Regions from separate parts of the Staphylococcus sp. 231237_7MaSpsaltlick genome, predicted to be linked through region 2. Evidence: riboswitches for the same ligand, from Rfam matches in the RefSeq annotation. Region 2 holds a riboswitch; each other region holds the start of a gene.
What was found. Region 2 has a riboswitch for thiamine pyrophosphate ahead of thiC (phosphomethylpyrimidine synthase ThiC). Riboswitches for the same ligand answer to the same signal wherever they lie in the genome.
Positions count from the first base shown of each region.

Region 1: another riboswitch for thiamine pyrophosphate. It lies ahead of tenA (thiaminase II); the one in region 2 lies ahead of thiC (phosphomethylpyrimidine synthase ThiC).
Region 3: another riboswitch for thiamine pyrophosphate. It lies ahead of ACF91D_RS09235 (thiamine phosphate synthase); the one in region 2 lies ahead of thiC (phosphomethylpyrimidine synthase ThiC).

Region 1 covers NZ_JBICNX010000016.1:22,283-26,953, forward strand. The annotation lists gene thiE (thiamine phosphate synthase) at 1-434, opposite strand, end outside; gene thiM (hydroxyethylthiazole kinase) at 437-1,225, opposite strand; gene thiD (bifunctional hydroxymethylpyrimidine kinase/phosphomethylpyrimidine kinase) at 1,218-2,039, opposite strand; gene tenA (thiaminase II) at 2,041-2,721, opposite strand; TPP riboswitch at 2,797-2,895, opposite strand; gene ACF91D_RS22285 (transglycosylase family protein) at 3,147-3,851, opposite strand; gene ACF91D_RS22290 (single-stranded DNA-binding protein) at 4,278-4,671, opposite strand, start outside.
Region 2 covers NZ_JBICNX010000004.1:455,053-459,723, reverse strand. The annotation lists gene thiC (phosphomethylpyrimidine synthase ThiC) at 1-1,609, opposite strand, end outside; TPP riboswitch at 1,715-1,815, opposite strand; gene ACF91D_RS10505 (phosphatase PAP2 family protein) at 1,964-2,866, opposite strand; gene ACF91D_RS10500 (haloacid dehalogenase type II) at 3,235-3,912, opposite strand; gene ACF91D_RS10495 (hypothetical protein) at 4,178-4,444, shown strand.
Region 3 covers NZ_JBICNX010000004.1:146,081-150,751, reverse strand. The annotation lists gene ACF91D_RS09250 (thiazole synthase) at 1-1, opposite strand, end outside; gene thiS (sulfur carrier protein ThiS) at 3-203, opposite strand; gene ACF91D_RS09240 (NAD(P)/FAD-dependent oxidoreductase) at 187-1,305, opposite strand; gene ACF91D_RS09235 (thiamine phosphate synthase) at 1,298-1,882, opposite strand; TPP riboswitch at 1,957-2,066, opposite strand; gene xylB (xylulokinase) at 2,229-3,719, opposite strand; gene ACF91D_RS09225 (antibiotic biosynthesis monooxygenase family protein) at 3,898-4,218, shown strand; gene ACF91D_RS09220 (AEC family transporter) at 4,432-4,671, opposite strand, start outside.

The DNA of each region.
Region 1 (4,671 bases), on a different contig from region 2:
GCATCCTTTTTAGAATTAGTAGCATACATAGGTCCAACGCCGATATAATCAACATAAGTTAAATCAGATTGTTGATATTCATTAACATCACTAATACTTAAACCAATAATTTTATTTTTAAATTTTTGTGCAAACTCCGTAACTTTCATATCATTTTGTCCTACATGAATGCCATCAGCATTAATATTTTCAGCTAATGCCACATCATCATTTACTATAAAAGGTACATTATAAGACTGACATAATTCTAATAACTGTTGGGCCATTTCACGCTTATCATTCCCAATTAAAGCGCCGTCACCCTTTTCTCTATATTGAAACATAGTTATTCCTGAATCTAATGCTATTTTCACAACTTCTTTTATTGATTTTGATGAAGGTATATCTTGCGTTCCACAAATAAAATATACTTTTAGACTATCTTTATCAAACATAGTTACACCTCTTGCCTATTACTCATTTTTAAATAGTGATCATATTTAATATGATAAAGTGCGTTTAATAACTCAACCATAAATGAACCGGGTCCGTTATTTTTTGAATTTTGTTCTGCTTGTTCTGAAGCTATATTATAAATTGATATAGCCTCTATCAACATTTCTATAGTCACTTTGTTATCTTTATTTAAAAAACTAGCAATAACTGCACCTAGTAAACAACCAGCGCCTGTTACTTTCGCAAGTAATGGTGACCCGTTAGATAATTTATAAATTTGATTGTCTTGGACTACAACATCCACTTCACCTGTTATGGCTATCGCTGTATTAAATAGATTATATGCATTTTTAGCAATAGTAATCGCATCCAAGTCTTGGTCACTATCTGTTCCTTTCATTTTCGTATCTGTATCCATCAACGCTAAAATTTCTGACGCATTACCTTTGATTACGGCAACATCAATTTCTTTTAAGAAAGTCGCACAAAAATCTTTTCTATATTGAGACGCGCCTACCGCTACAGGGTCAAAAACAATGGGTGTCCCTATTTGGTTTGCAGTTTTAGCAATCTTTAAAATGTCAGCTTCTCTAGCTTTCGTCAGTGTACCAATATTGATTAATAATGCATTCGCATAAGTCAGCATATCAACTGCTTCTTCTGGTGCTTCACTCATAGCTGGACTTGCGCCTATGCTTAATAAGCCATTGGCTGTAAAATTCTTCACTACATCATTCGTATAACAAATAACTAACGGATTGTTTTCTCTTAATAAATTCAAGCTATTCATCATCTAAACCTACTTTCTTCATATATGCGAAATGGTTTACTGGTCCTCTACCCTGACCGATTTCAGGTGTATACTTGATACTTAATGAAATAAAGGCTTTGGCTTTTTTCACGGCTTCATAAATTGATTTACCTTTCGCAAGTTCGGCAGTGATTACTGCTGAAAATGTACAACCTGTACCATGTGTATGTTTCGTTTCATAACGTGGATCCTCAAAAGTATAAACATTATCTTTGGTAAATAAGTAGTCTTTAGCTACATCTAAATCTTCAGCATGTCCACCTTTAATCACAACACCTTTACTACCAATCTCATTTATAAAAATTTCACCTGCTTTATAAATAGATGCTTCATCTTCTATGGTCAATCCAGTGATTTCTTCTGCTTCAGGTAAATTAGGTGTTGCCACTGTAGCAAAAGGTAATAAAATATTTTGCAAATCCTTTTTAGCATCGTCATCCATCAATGAATCTCCACTTTTTGCTAGCATAACTGGATCTATAACATATGGTATATTAGGATACTTTTCTAAATACCCTTGGATGACTTTCATCATATCTTTAGATGCAATCATCCCTGTTTTAATTGCATGTGGTAACTCATCATCAAAAACACTACTAAGTTGTTCAGATAACCATTGTGTTTCTAAGTTATGGATATGTTGAACGCCTTTCGTGTTTTGGGCTACAATACTTGTTACAGTGGCCATACCGTACACACCGCAAGCATGAAAAGATTTTAAATCTGCCATAACGCCCGCACCGCCAGTTGGGTCAGTACCTGCGATAGTTAAAGCGATTTTTGGTTTTTTCATTTTATTCCCCTCCATATAACCAGTCTTCTTCTATATATGACATATTAAAGAAATTACGTTCATGAATCGTACTCTGTAAAAAGCACATTTTTATTTCATGCTTTTCATCCACAGTACATGCTTCAGTTAGTTTATTCAAGAATTTGTCAAATACATCGACTAGTTCATCCATTTCAGTACTATAAAAGTCGAACCATTTTGCTAATATTGAATTTCTATTTAATTGCTTATCCTGTAAAGCACGTTGAGCAATCGCTTGATAGACGTATGGACAAGGTGCCATAGCAGCAATTGTATATGCGGCATTTTCTTTTGCATACGCATTAAAATACATGTGTTTAATGTAATGATCACCACTTGGTGGCCATACCTTTTCGCTTACAATATTATCATAATTTTCTCCAACATATTCAGCTAATATTTCATGTGCTTCTACTTCACCTTCAACAATAAACTGAATTTGTTCCACTAAAAATTTCACGTCTTCTAGTTTATTCACTTTTGGAATAAGCAATGCATATATATTTGCAAATTCTTTTAGATATGATGCGTCAGCACGCAAGTAAAATTTCGTTGCATCAATGGGTAAATCTCCTTGCAACATCCCTTGAATAAATGGATCATTATAAATATCATCTATGATATGTTGAGACTCTTTTTTTAACGCTTCTGAAAATAACAAATGATTTCCTCCTATAAATAAAAACTACATTCCAACTAGGAATGTAGTTAATTAATAGAAAGGTATAGCAATTTAACTATAATTAAACTACTTTCCTACGTTGGTATTAACCAAATCAGGTTGTAAGGGTCTGACTTAAATCATCTCAGCCTAAAGGCTCCCCTAGTAGATTTTATATATTGTATTTATTTAAAACATATCAAAGTACGCTAGCTATTGCAATAAAATGGTTTATATATAGCCGTGAACATTGAAGTCTATTTCGCTAAAATAATCTCGTTGAATTAATCCATTTCTTACAGGAAATCCAATTATTTTTAACTTTATAAAATACAACAGCTTATAATCTAAACGATAAAAAAGCCCACGACATTTATTTATGTCATGGACTTCTAAAAATTAAAATTCATTTCATTACTGTTATATTATGCAGTAACCCATTGTGAAGCGCCAACTTCATCATATAATTTTTGAGCTGCAGCGTCTTGTACTGCTTCTGGTGCATTAGCAGCTGGTTGACCTTGATATTCAGATGGTGCTACTGAATCCCATGTGCTTTGTAAGAATTGGAATTTACCTGAAGCACCTGATGATGGGTTTGTAGCATGAATATCGCCACCTGATTCACGTTGTGCGATTTGTTGTAAGTGTGCATTCACGCCTGATGAACCTTCTGAAGCTTCACTTGAGCTTGATTCGTTTGAACTAGCAGAAGATTGTGAAGTTGCTTCTTGTTGTGGTTGTTGTGTAGTTTCTTGTTGAGGTGCAGCTTCTTGTGCTGGTTGTTCTGATCCAGCTTGAGTTGGTTGAGCTTGCTCTTCTTGTACATTATTATTTGTAGTTTGCTCTACTGACGTATTTGACCCTTCACCTGAAGCATCACCGTAGTTCCAGCTGAAGTTTTCACCGTCTGAAGTAAAGTTAAAGTCTTTGTTATTGTATGTGAAATTAATATCATACGCACCTTCTTGAACTGGTGCTTCATTTAATGATTCTGGATTAGTTAGTGCTTGTTGCGCTAATTGAGCTTTGTCGACACCTTGTTCAGAAGCGTCAGCAGAATTTCCTGCTGCAAAGCCTGTTACTCCAAGTCCGACTGCTAAAGTTGATGCGATTACTGTTTTTTTCATTGTAAAAAAGTCCTCCTATAAGGTAAATAAGTTATTTATGATTAATTTGCAAGTACAACTATAACATTCATAAAACCATTGTAGGTTACAGTGAAGTGAAAAAATCTATAGTTTCTTTACGATTAAATTACATATAAATATATTTTGAAATTAATTTTTTTCTGTTTAAATACTACTGTGAAAGTTTTTTGGAATATACCCTCGTTATACTATATGTAATAATATTGTAATTTATCTGATTATTCTGTGTAATCAAGATGTTTTATACAATTTTCCATCTTCTCTCAAAGCTTTTTAAATTTAAAAAGCTACCCCTCTATGACGCTTACATTAAGAGGGATAGCCTGAAGAAGTATAATTGATAGTAGGATTTAATGTATATAGATTTGGGTGGGTTAATTTTGAGGTAGGTTTAAATTGGGAGTATTATACAATTTCGTATATATCATTATCTCGTAAAGTTATTTCTTTATTTGAATTATGAACTTGCTCTATAGGGAATATTTCACGTAATTCATTAACTTCATCTTTGTTTCTTGGAGACATAAATTTAATAGTTTCAATAAAAAGTTCTGATACAAAATGCATCTGCCCTTCTTTTTCATATTTTCTTGATTGCATTCGACCAGTGATTCCCACTAGTGATCCTTTATTTAAATATAGTTCGATATTATTAGCTATTTTACCAACAGCCTTACAATATAAATAATCACAGATGGTGTTTTGTTCTTGATCTCTATAATTTCTTGTTATTGCTACACACATTGTAGCTAACTTACTCCCCTCCTTTTCGTAAATTTTAGGGTCTTTGGTTAATCTC
Region 2 (4,671 bases):
TACTGCAGAAATGGGCAACCTTTGCTGCTTCAGCAGGTAGTGTTTCATCATGATATGAACGTGCCTTATCAGGATCTAGCGACAGATTAAATTGATCGTACCATCTAAATTCAAATCGTGCTCTACTAATTTCATCATCTCTTTGTTGTGCTCCTTTGACACCTTTTGCCAAGTCAGCTGCATGTGCTGCAATCTTATACGTGACAACACCTTCTCTCACATCGTCTTTATTAGGTAATCCCAGATGCTCTTTTGGAGTAACATAACAAAGCATTGCTGTACCATAACTAGCAATTTGGGCTGCCCCGATTGCAGACGTAATATGGTCATAGGCTGGTGCAATATCTGTTGTTAATGGACCTAATGTGTAAAAAGGCGCTTCTTGACAATGGAAATCAGCTAAGTCTTGATTTTCCTTTATTTTATGCATCGGAACATGTCCTGGCCCTTCAATCATCACTTGTACGTCATATTCCCAAGCTATTGCAGTTAATTCCCCTAATGTCTTTAATTCCAGAATTTGGCTCTCATCATTTGCATCATATATTGATCCGGGTCTTAATCCATCTCCAAGAGAAATTGCAATATCATAACGGCTCATTATTTCACAAATTTCTTCAAAATGTGTATATAAAAAGCTTTCTTCATGATGCGCTAAACACCATTGTGCCATGATAGATCCACCTCTTGAAACAATACCAGTTAATCTATCCACTGTTGTCGGGACATAACGTAATAATACGCCTGCGTGTATCGTGAAGTAGTCAACGCCTTGTTCTGCTTGTTCAATTAAAGTATCGCGATAAATTTCCCAAGTTAAGTCCTTAGCAGAACCATCTACCTTTTCTAATGCTTGATAGATAGGCACAGTGCCAACAGGAACCGGGGAATTTCTCAATAGATATTCTCTCGTAGCATGGATATTTTTACCAGTAGATAAATCCATAATCGTATCAGCCCCCCAATGAATGCCCCAAACCAACTTTTCTATTTCAGCTTCTATAGAAGAACTGACTGCCGAATTACCAATATTAGCATTTATTTTCACTTGAAAGTTTTTACCTATAATCATTGGTTCTGATTCAGGGTGATTGACATTATTAGGAATAATCGCACGTCCTCGTGCAATTTCTGAACGCACATATTCAGGTGAGACATCTTCTCGCTTAGCTACAAATTTCATTTCCTTCGTGATAATACCTTGTTTCGCATAATGCATTTGTGTAACATTTTGTCCTGTTTTTGCCTTTTTCGGTTGATATTTAAATGGTGTCTCGACAAATTTTTTATGATTATTAGACTTAAATCCGTTATCCAGTGAGACAATTTTCCTACCTTCATATTCCAATGTATCATTTCTATCTTCTATCCATGGTGTTCTTAATTTGGGTATACCTTTTTGCACGTCAACTGTATAACTAGTATCATGATATGGTCCTGCAGTGTCATAGACTAACACCGGTTTGTTAACCGTTGTTCCTTCTTCTGTTACTGTTGGGGAAAGTTGTATCTCTCTAAATGGAACTTGAATATCTGGATCTTCTCCACTCACCCAAATCCTTTGACTTGATGGAAATTGCTTTTTTAATTCTATTTTTTCTTGTTTCATAAAAAAACTCCTTAGCATTTTATTATTGCTAGGAGACCTGGTCGAAAATCACATATTTAGTGAAGCGACAGTAAATAAAAGTCTACTCTATAGACTTTCCATTTATACTGTACTTTTCTGCTTCCCTACGCTGGTACTAACCAGATCAGGTTCAAAGGGTTGAGACTAATGTCTCTTTCAGCTAACAAGCACCCCTAGCAATTCTTATTAAATTCTAAATTAAACTTAACACTAATAAAAAATAATTACAAATAAATTTGAAAATTAATATAAACATAATCTAGTACAATAAAAACCTAAGATTCTGTTTAACAAACAGGATCCTAGGTACTTATATTAATGTTCTGTTCCATTTTAATGTAAGTGTTTTGCATTCCATTTATAAATCATATAATCTGCTGCTATCATCAATAAAGTAATTAATGTAAAGGCCATAGTTACATCGCCTAAGAAATGTGCACCAATACGCAAACGACTCACACACATGATAATAGTAAACATAAATGCAATAATAAACATACGCTTTTGGGCTACACGTGTTTTAAAGTAAAATGCCCAAAACATTAAATAAGCCGCATCTGTTGTATGACCAGATGGAAATGAACTGTGACCAGTATTACCATTGATTGTAAGCCAATTTGTAAAATGTGCGCCGTCATGACCAATTTCATAAGGTCTTGCTCGCCCCCATAATTCCTTCAAACTATCAATCGTTTCTAATCCTACTAATAATACAAAAAAGCTAACAAATGCAACGCGAACTAATCTTTCTATCTCTGTTTGAGTCACTTGTTGTAACCAAAATTTTGTAACAAATAATGTAATTAACATAAGTAAAATGAATGTGATTAAGAAACTTAGCCCCATTGGTAATGCATTGCTGGTATCACCTTCATTACTAGCCACACCTAATGGCTTATGTCGTTCAATATTGTCCATTGTTGCAAAGATATACTTAAATGTTTCAGATACCAAAGTATTAGTTTTTATCAAAGTATAAATAAAAGATAAAAATAAAATGATATATTTAATCAATTTACTTTCAAACTTTGAAAACACATAAAAATTCAAAATAATCATTGAAAGAATCAAAATAACAGTTGGCGGAAAAAGACCTAAATCTTGAAATACTGTCCCAAAGATTGAATTTTGATTCATAAAATGTTTAGATACTGGCAAATCAATAAATAAAGCGAGTACTAAAATAATGCAAAATACAGGTAATGCAATTGCTGTGAACCTTTTTGAAATAACCATGATGCCCTCCTAATTAATATCTTTTAACAATAATTTTAATAACTATTTTATTATTCATGAATTTTATTACTGCTTAACCATACCCATTTTATGCTTATGTATGTTTGAATTAAATAAAATTTTCATAATCTTTGTAGAGATAACTGCAATCTTTTTATATTATTGGAAGCCTAAATTCCATAGTAAAATTCTAAATGTGACATAACTGTTAGGTCACAATATCATTTATTCATGATATATTATTTGTGTAGCGAATATAGTTTTTTTAATTTTAAAGTTCTCCTTATTTTTATAAGCATATTTAGCTTCGCTAAATATAAAAAAAGCAGTAAATTCATGTCGACTTAAACATGAATTTTACTGCTTTTTTATTTATGATTTAACTCTAGCCATTTCACCATTTCGCTCACATTACTTACCGTTATCGATGGTGTTGGACCGTTTACATCAAACTTTTTATTTGTTCGATTTACCCAAGCTGTATCAAATCCAAAGTTACTAGCACCAGTAATATCCCATGAGTTTGAAGAGACAAATAATATATCTTCTCTATTCATATGATAATACTCTAATACAAGTGCATAACTTGCAGCACTCGGTTTATATTGTTTAATTTCATTAACACTAATAAGTGTGTCGATATATCCACCTAGTTCTGAATTATCTATGAGTGGCATTAACATATTATCATTACCATTTGATAGTATACCTACATCAATATTTTTATCTCTTAAATTGGCTAATGATTTAGGTATCTCCTTGTAATAATTTAAATTAAAAAATGCTTCAAACAATCTATTAATATCTTCTCTATTATATTGAATATCATAAACATTTAAAGTATGTCGTAGTGAGTCTTTCGTCAATTCATCAAAAGGGATATATCTTTGCATAACCTGCCTCATAAACATATGTCTTAATTGAGTCTTTTGCCATAACTTAGTAATCTTTGTTGCAGTATCTTCATCAAACTCAATCATTTCATTTTTTAATGAATCCATATCAAACAAAGTACCATACACATCAAAAATAATAGCCTTATACATACTTTCCCTCCTCTGCAACTCCATAAAAATGAAACTTACTTATTATTTTACACAATAAACACACATTCAAAACAATTTAGAATTAAATTTGTTTACGAATCTTGTAATTTTAGTTAATTTATTATCAATAAATATTATATTTGTTCGACAACCACTCTGTGTACCACCTAATTATTGATTGTAAATTTTATGTAAATTATATTAAACCAAGCTTTAAATCATTGATTAGTTGGCAATATAAAAGTAAGAGAGGAGGCTGGTTGTTATGAGAAAAATATTTTTCGTCGATTTGTTTAACCTCTTTATTATTACGCTCGGATACATGACGCTTATCTCATTAACGCTACTTGCATTTGATCTTTTTGAAATTAAAACAACCGGTTCAGTATTTTTAGAAGGCTTAAGTTCTATTACAATTTTTAAAATTTATAGCAATTCCATCTTCAATGGTCTATTTACTCTATTTTTAGTCATTACGATTATTTTATTTCTTTACAAAGCATATGATCTATATAGAAAAGACAGCAAATAAATCTTATTGTAAATTTTCACATTCGTTTAATCTGACAATTCGTGTATCCTTCAATAACAAACAGCTCAGTTAAAGCCTATAATAAATTAAATAACAAAATAATTGTATATTGTATTAGAAGATTATTAGTTATATAATATTGTATGAGGATGTATTTCATGTGTTATGAACGGCTATTTAACTTGCCATCTATCATCATAGTTATATTCCATTCCCAGAATTAAACT
Region 3 (4,671 bases), 310 kb from region 2:
TCCTATCCGCCTCCTACAAACTCTAATAATTCTAAACAATCTTGATCTCTTACCACTTGAACAGGAAACTGTTGTCGTTGAATCAATTCTTCATTGTGTTCAACGATGATTCGATTTTCATCTAATCCCATTTCTTGAATCAATTCTTGAATATTTAACTCTTTGCTAAATTTAAAGCTGTCACCGTTAATAATGCATTGCATTGTCAACACTCCTCTCAATTCTAAAATCTTGTAAATCTTCTGGACGTTGCCCAGTTAATAACCATTCACACATCAAAGCACCAATATATGGCGATAATAAGATTCCATTGCGATAATGCCCTGTGATAACAAACAAATCTTGCGCCACCTCATCCATAACTGGACGTTCTTCTTTACTATAAGGTCGTATTCCGGACCATTCATGTAGCATCTGACTATCTTTTAATTGAGGTACAATCGTCGATGCTTGATGTAAGAGCCAATCTCTTCCTACCGACGACACTCCGACAGAGTAATCATCAAAGTAACTTGTAGCACCAATCATGTAACGGTGTTGTAACTTTGGAATGATATAGCAACCATTCGTCATAAATAACGTTGTATTCAAATTCAATGTTGGGTGTTCTACGAGTAACGCTTCACCTTTGACACCTGTAACATTATGCGATTGTAAGTGGGGTGACACTAACCTACCACTCCATGCACCACCAGCGACGATAACCTTTTTCCCATAAAACGAACCATTCTGTGTCTTCACTTTGTAACCTTGTTTAAGTGATTCAATATGATGCACTTCCGTATGATAACAACGTTCCACGTTCCGTCTTTTTATAGACTCAAGCAGTGCTTTCGTATATCGATTAGCATTGACTTGATGATCGTCCGGTATATACATCGCTTGTTTGCCATTGTTCATAACCTTATCGTTGGTCAATTCACTTAATCTTGAATCCGTTAGTAACTCAATCTGGTCGTTATATTGCTTTAAAAATTGATACTGCACTTGAATGTCATGCGCATCAGCTTTCGAGGCGTTTATTTTAATTAAGCCACTGTTTAAATATTCAATATCTAAAGCGACTTCATCCAATAATTCACTTGCTAGTGTTGGAAACATTTGTTGTGATTTACGGGCGATATGATAGAGCGCTGATTCTTGGGTGAATTCATTTTGTGCACCTAACATCCCACCAGCCTTATACGAGGCATGCATGCCAGGTATATCTCGATCAATTATAGCTACATGGACCGAATGTTCACTCAATGCTCTCGCTACCGACATGCCCATAACACCCGAACCAATAATGATGACATCATACATATGCATGCCACACCTCCTTCAATTGATCTAAATGTGCAACATTATCTTTTTCAAAAAGTGAGATGCCCGCAATACCATCAAAGCCATTTGGCAACTGAGCAATTGTTCGATGATTGATGCCACCTAACGCGACCACTGGAATATCATATTGTAATGCCGCATTAATTTCGTCAGTTGTCCGTGGTGTTATGCCTGGCTTGGATTTCGTTTCAAAAATATGACTAAACAAGACAAAATCTAAACCACGTTGCGCTGCCTCAGCAACCATCCTACTATGATGCGTTGACTTGCTCACCTGAATATGTGGAAAGCGCTGCTTAAAAAATAAATCTTGATTATTATGTTCTTTAAAATGAATCGCGGTTAAAGCACAACGATTTAAAACATCTATATTTTCATGAATAATTACTTTTTCTTTAGGAAATTGGTACTGTAGCAACATATTAATCCAATCAACCAATTCGTCTGATGACATTGGAGTTCTAACAATCAAATAATCAATATGTGCTTCAATAGCTAAATAATGCATTATATCCTTTCTTGCTAAATATTTATCTGCTGTTATCGCTACAAACATGCCTTTCACCTCTAATAAATAAAAAAACGTTATTTTTCTGTGTAGAAAAATAACGTTGAATGAACGAATACTAATTGTTTATAACGCCACTTTCCTACGCCAGTACAAACTGGATCAGGTTCAAGGAATCCCTATGTCACTACATCGGTCTCAGCCTTTAATAAAGGCACTTCCAGTGGTTTCTATGAAATTTTAAACTTGCATACGTCACATGTAAATGACATATATAATTAATTTAAACTTAACTCATTATGTATTTATTTTCAAGTTCAACTTAATTCACTTGATAAATTATAAGTTAACTCTATGCTATAGTTTTCAAATTTAATTTTCAAGCAACAAATTTTTATTTTTTTGATAATGACAACAAACTTGAAGTCAATTCACGCGTTTGTGTATATATTTTTTTATACACCTCAAAGTATTGTTGATATTGTTCGTGGTTGTTCTGATTCGGATAGAATACTTGCTCAAAACAGATAAATGACTCCATGATAGCATCTAAATTGTTATACCAATTTAGGCCTTTAATAGCGAGTATGGCCGCCCCCATACATGGCCCTTCCTCATATTTCAATCGCTTTACCTCAGCATTAAACATATCTGCTTGCAGTTGTAACCAAAAATCATTTTTAGCGCCTCCACCAATGGCCACCACCTCTGATATTGCCTTACCCTTTGCTCTTAATAGACAAATGGACTCATACAAGGAATAGGTGATACCCTCTATTACTGCACGTGCCATATCCCCCCTAGTGTGCAATGCACTTAGCCCGATAAAGCTACCACGTATACTCGAATCTCCATGAGGTGTCCGCTCACCTGATAAATAAGGCGTAAATAACAAACCATTACTCCCTATATCCGCTGCGCTTGCCTCTTGAAAAATTTGCTCATATGATACATCAGACAAGATATTACTACGCAACCAATTGAGACTATCACCCGCAGCAAGCGTGACACCCATCACATAGGATTGATTAGGGATAACATGTTTGAAAAAGTGCAAATTATGTCGATAATGGGTCTTTGCATTACTATCACAACTTAATACAACACCAGAAGTCCCAATACTACATAGCGTTTGTTCGTCTTTGATAACACCTGCCCCTAAGGCACCACAAGCATTATCTCCTCCACCAGCAAAGACAGCTACATCCTCTTTCAATCCTAATTTCCGAGCTAATTCTGGAGTTACATAGCCAACAAAATCCTCTGATGCCACCAGGTTCGGAAGTATGTGATCTACAGTAAAGTGCGCGGCCAATTCTTTCGACCACGTTTCTAGCACAGGATCTAAGAGCAAAGTGCTCGATGCATCCGAATACTCCATATGAAGATTGCCCGTCAATTTATATCTAACATAATCTTTGGGTAATAAAAATTTAGCAATTTGCGCCCAGTTTTCAGGTTCATTTGCTTTAATCCATAATAATTTCGTTAACGTAAACCCTTCTAAAACAGGATTTTCTAACACATAGTCCCCCAATTCCTGCCTTATTTCTACGCATTGTTCAGTCGTTCTAGTATCGTTCCATAAGATTGCATTACGAATAGGTTGATTGTGTTGATCAAGTATTACAAGACTGTGCATTTGACCAGATAATGATATGCCATGTACCTTAACATTCGCCATTTCCGGATCTTGTAGTATTTTTTTAATACACTGAATCGTCGCACATACCCAATCATCAGGTCGTTGTTCATTATATCCAGCTTGAGGTTGAATCATTTTTAAATGTTCGCTCACAGTTTGTATGACCTTTCCTTGCCTACTTACAGCTATAGCCTTTACAGAACCAGTGCCTATATCAATTCCTAATACTGCATCAATCACGCGCATCGTCCCTTTTCAAAGTGTTTTTTTGATAAAAAATAGCATGTTATACGTTTTAATTTTTTATACGACATATTTATAACACGTTTAAATAAAAAATCAAATTCAACTAAAATTACTAGAGAAAAAAATTTAAAAGTGCTAGCATTAATAAATATTTAACTTTAGGAGGAAATACATGTTTATTACAGAAGTCGCATTTTCTACAAATAAAGAAAATGAAGATAGATTATACAATAAAGCCAAAAAGAATTTAGCTGAATTAAACGACAACGTTAAAGGGCTCATTGATGCTGAAGTGTGGACGAAATCAAAGGCTGATGAAGTTGAATATGTCATTGTTAGTAAGTGGCAAGAGAAAAAAGATTTCCAAACTTGGGTAGCAAGGCCTGAACACGTCGAAGAACATAAAGAAATGAATAAAAAAATTAAAAGCGGCGAAAGTGAACCAAGTCCATTCAAAAAAGTATTAAAACAATATTCTGTCGTAGAATTTTAAATTTATAGCATTTTAATATAATATCTAAAGTTGTACTTAAACATATGCTTTAGATATAAAGAAATGGAGCAGTACAGCTGTCGATTGGACAAATCGATTTACTGATACTACTCCATTTTTTCATACATATTCCTATGTTAGATCATGTTTAAGTATTTCTTGAACACTGCATATTCAGCATAAATCCACTGCATATGCGTTTATTAATTCAGTTTAAAATAATAACTTTGAGCAGTAGATGACTACAACAACTGTCACAGAACTTAATAAAGTGGATAAAAAGACAATTTCAGCTGCTAACTCTGGGTGATTATCATATTCTTGGGCTATCACAGAACTATTGACAGACGTTGGCATCGCAGAAGTGATGAATAACGCTTGAGCAATCACACCCTCAAGTCCCATTAATTCAATAATTCCCCAGGCAATAATTGGTCCCATTACTAGTCTTAC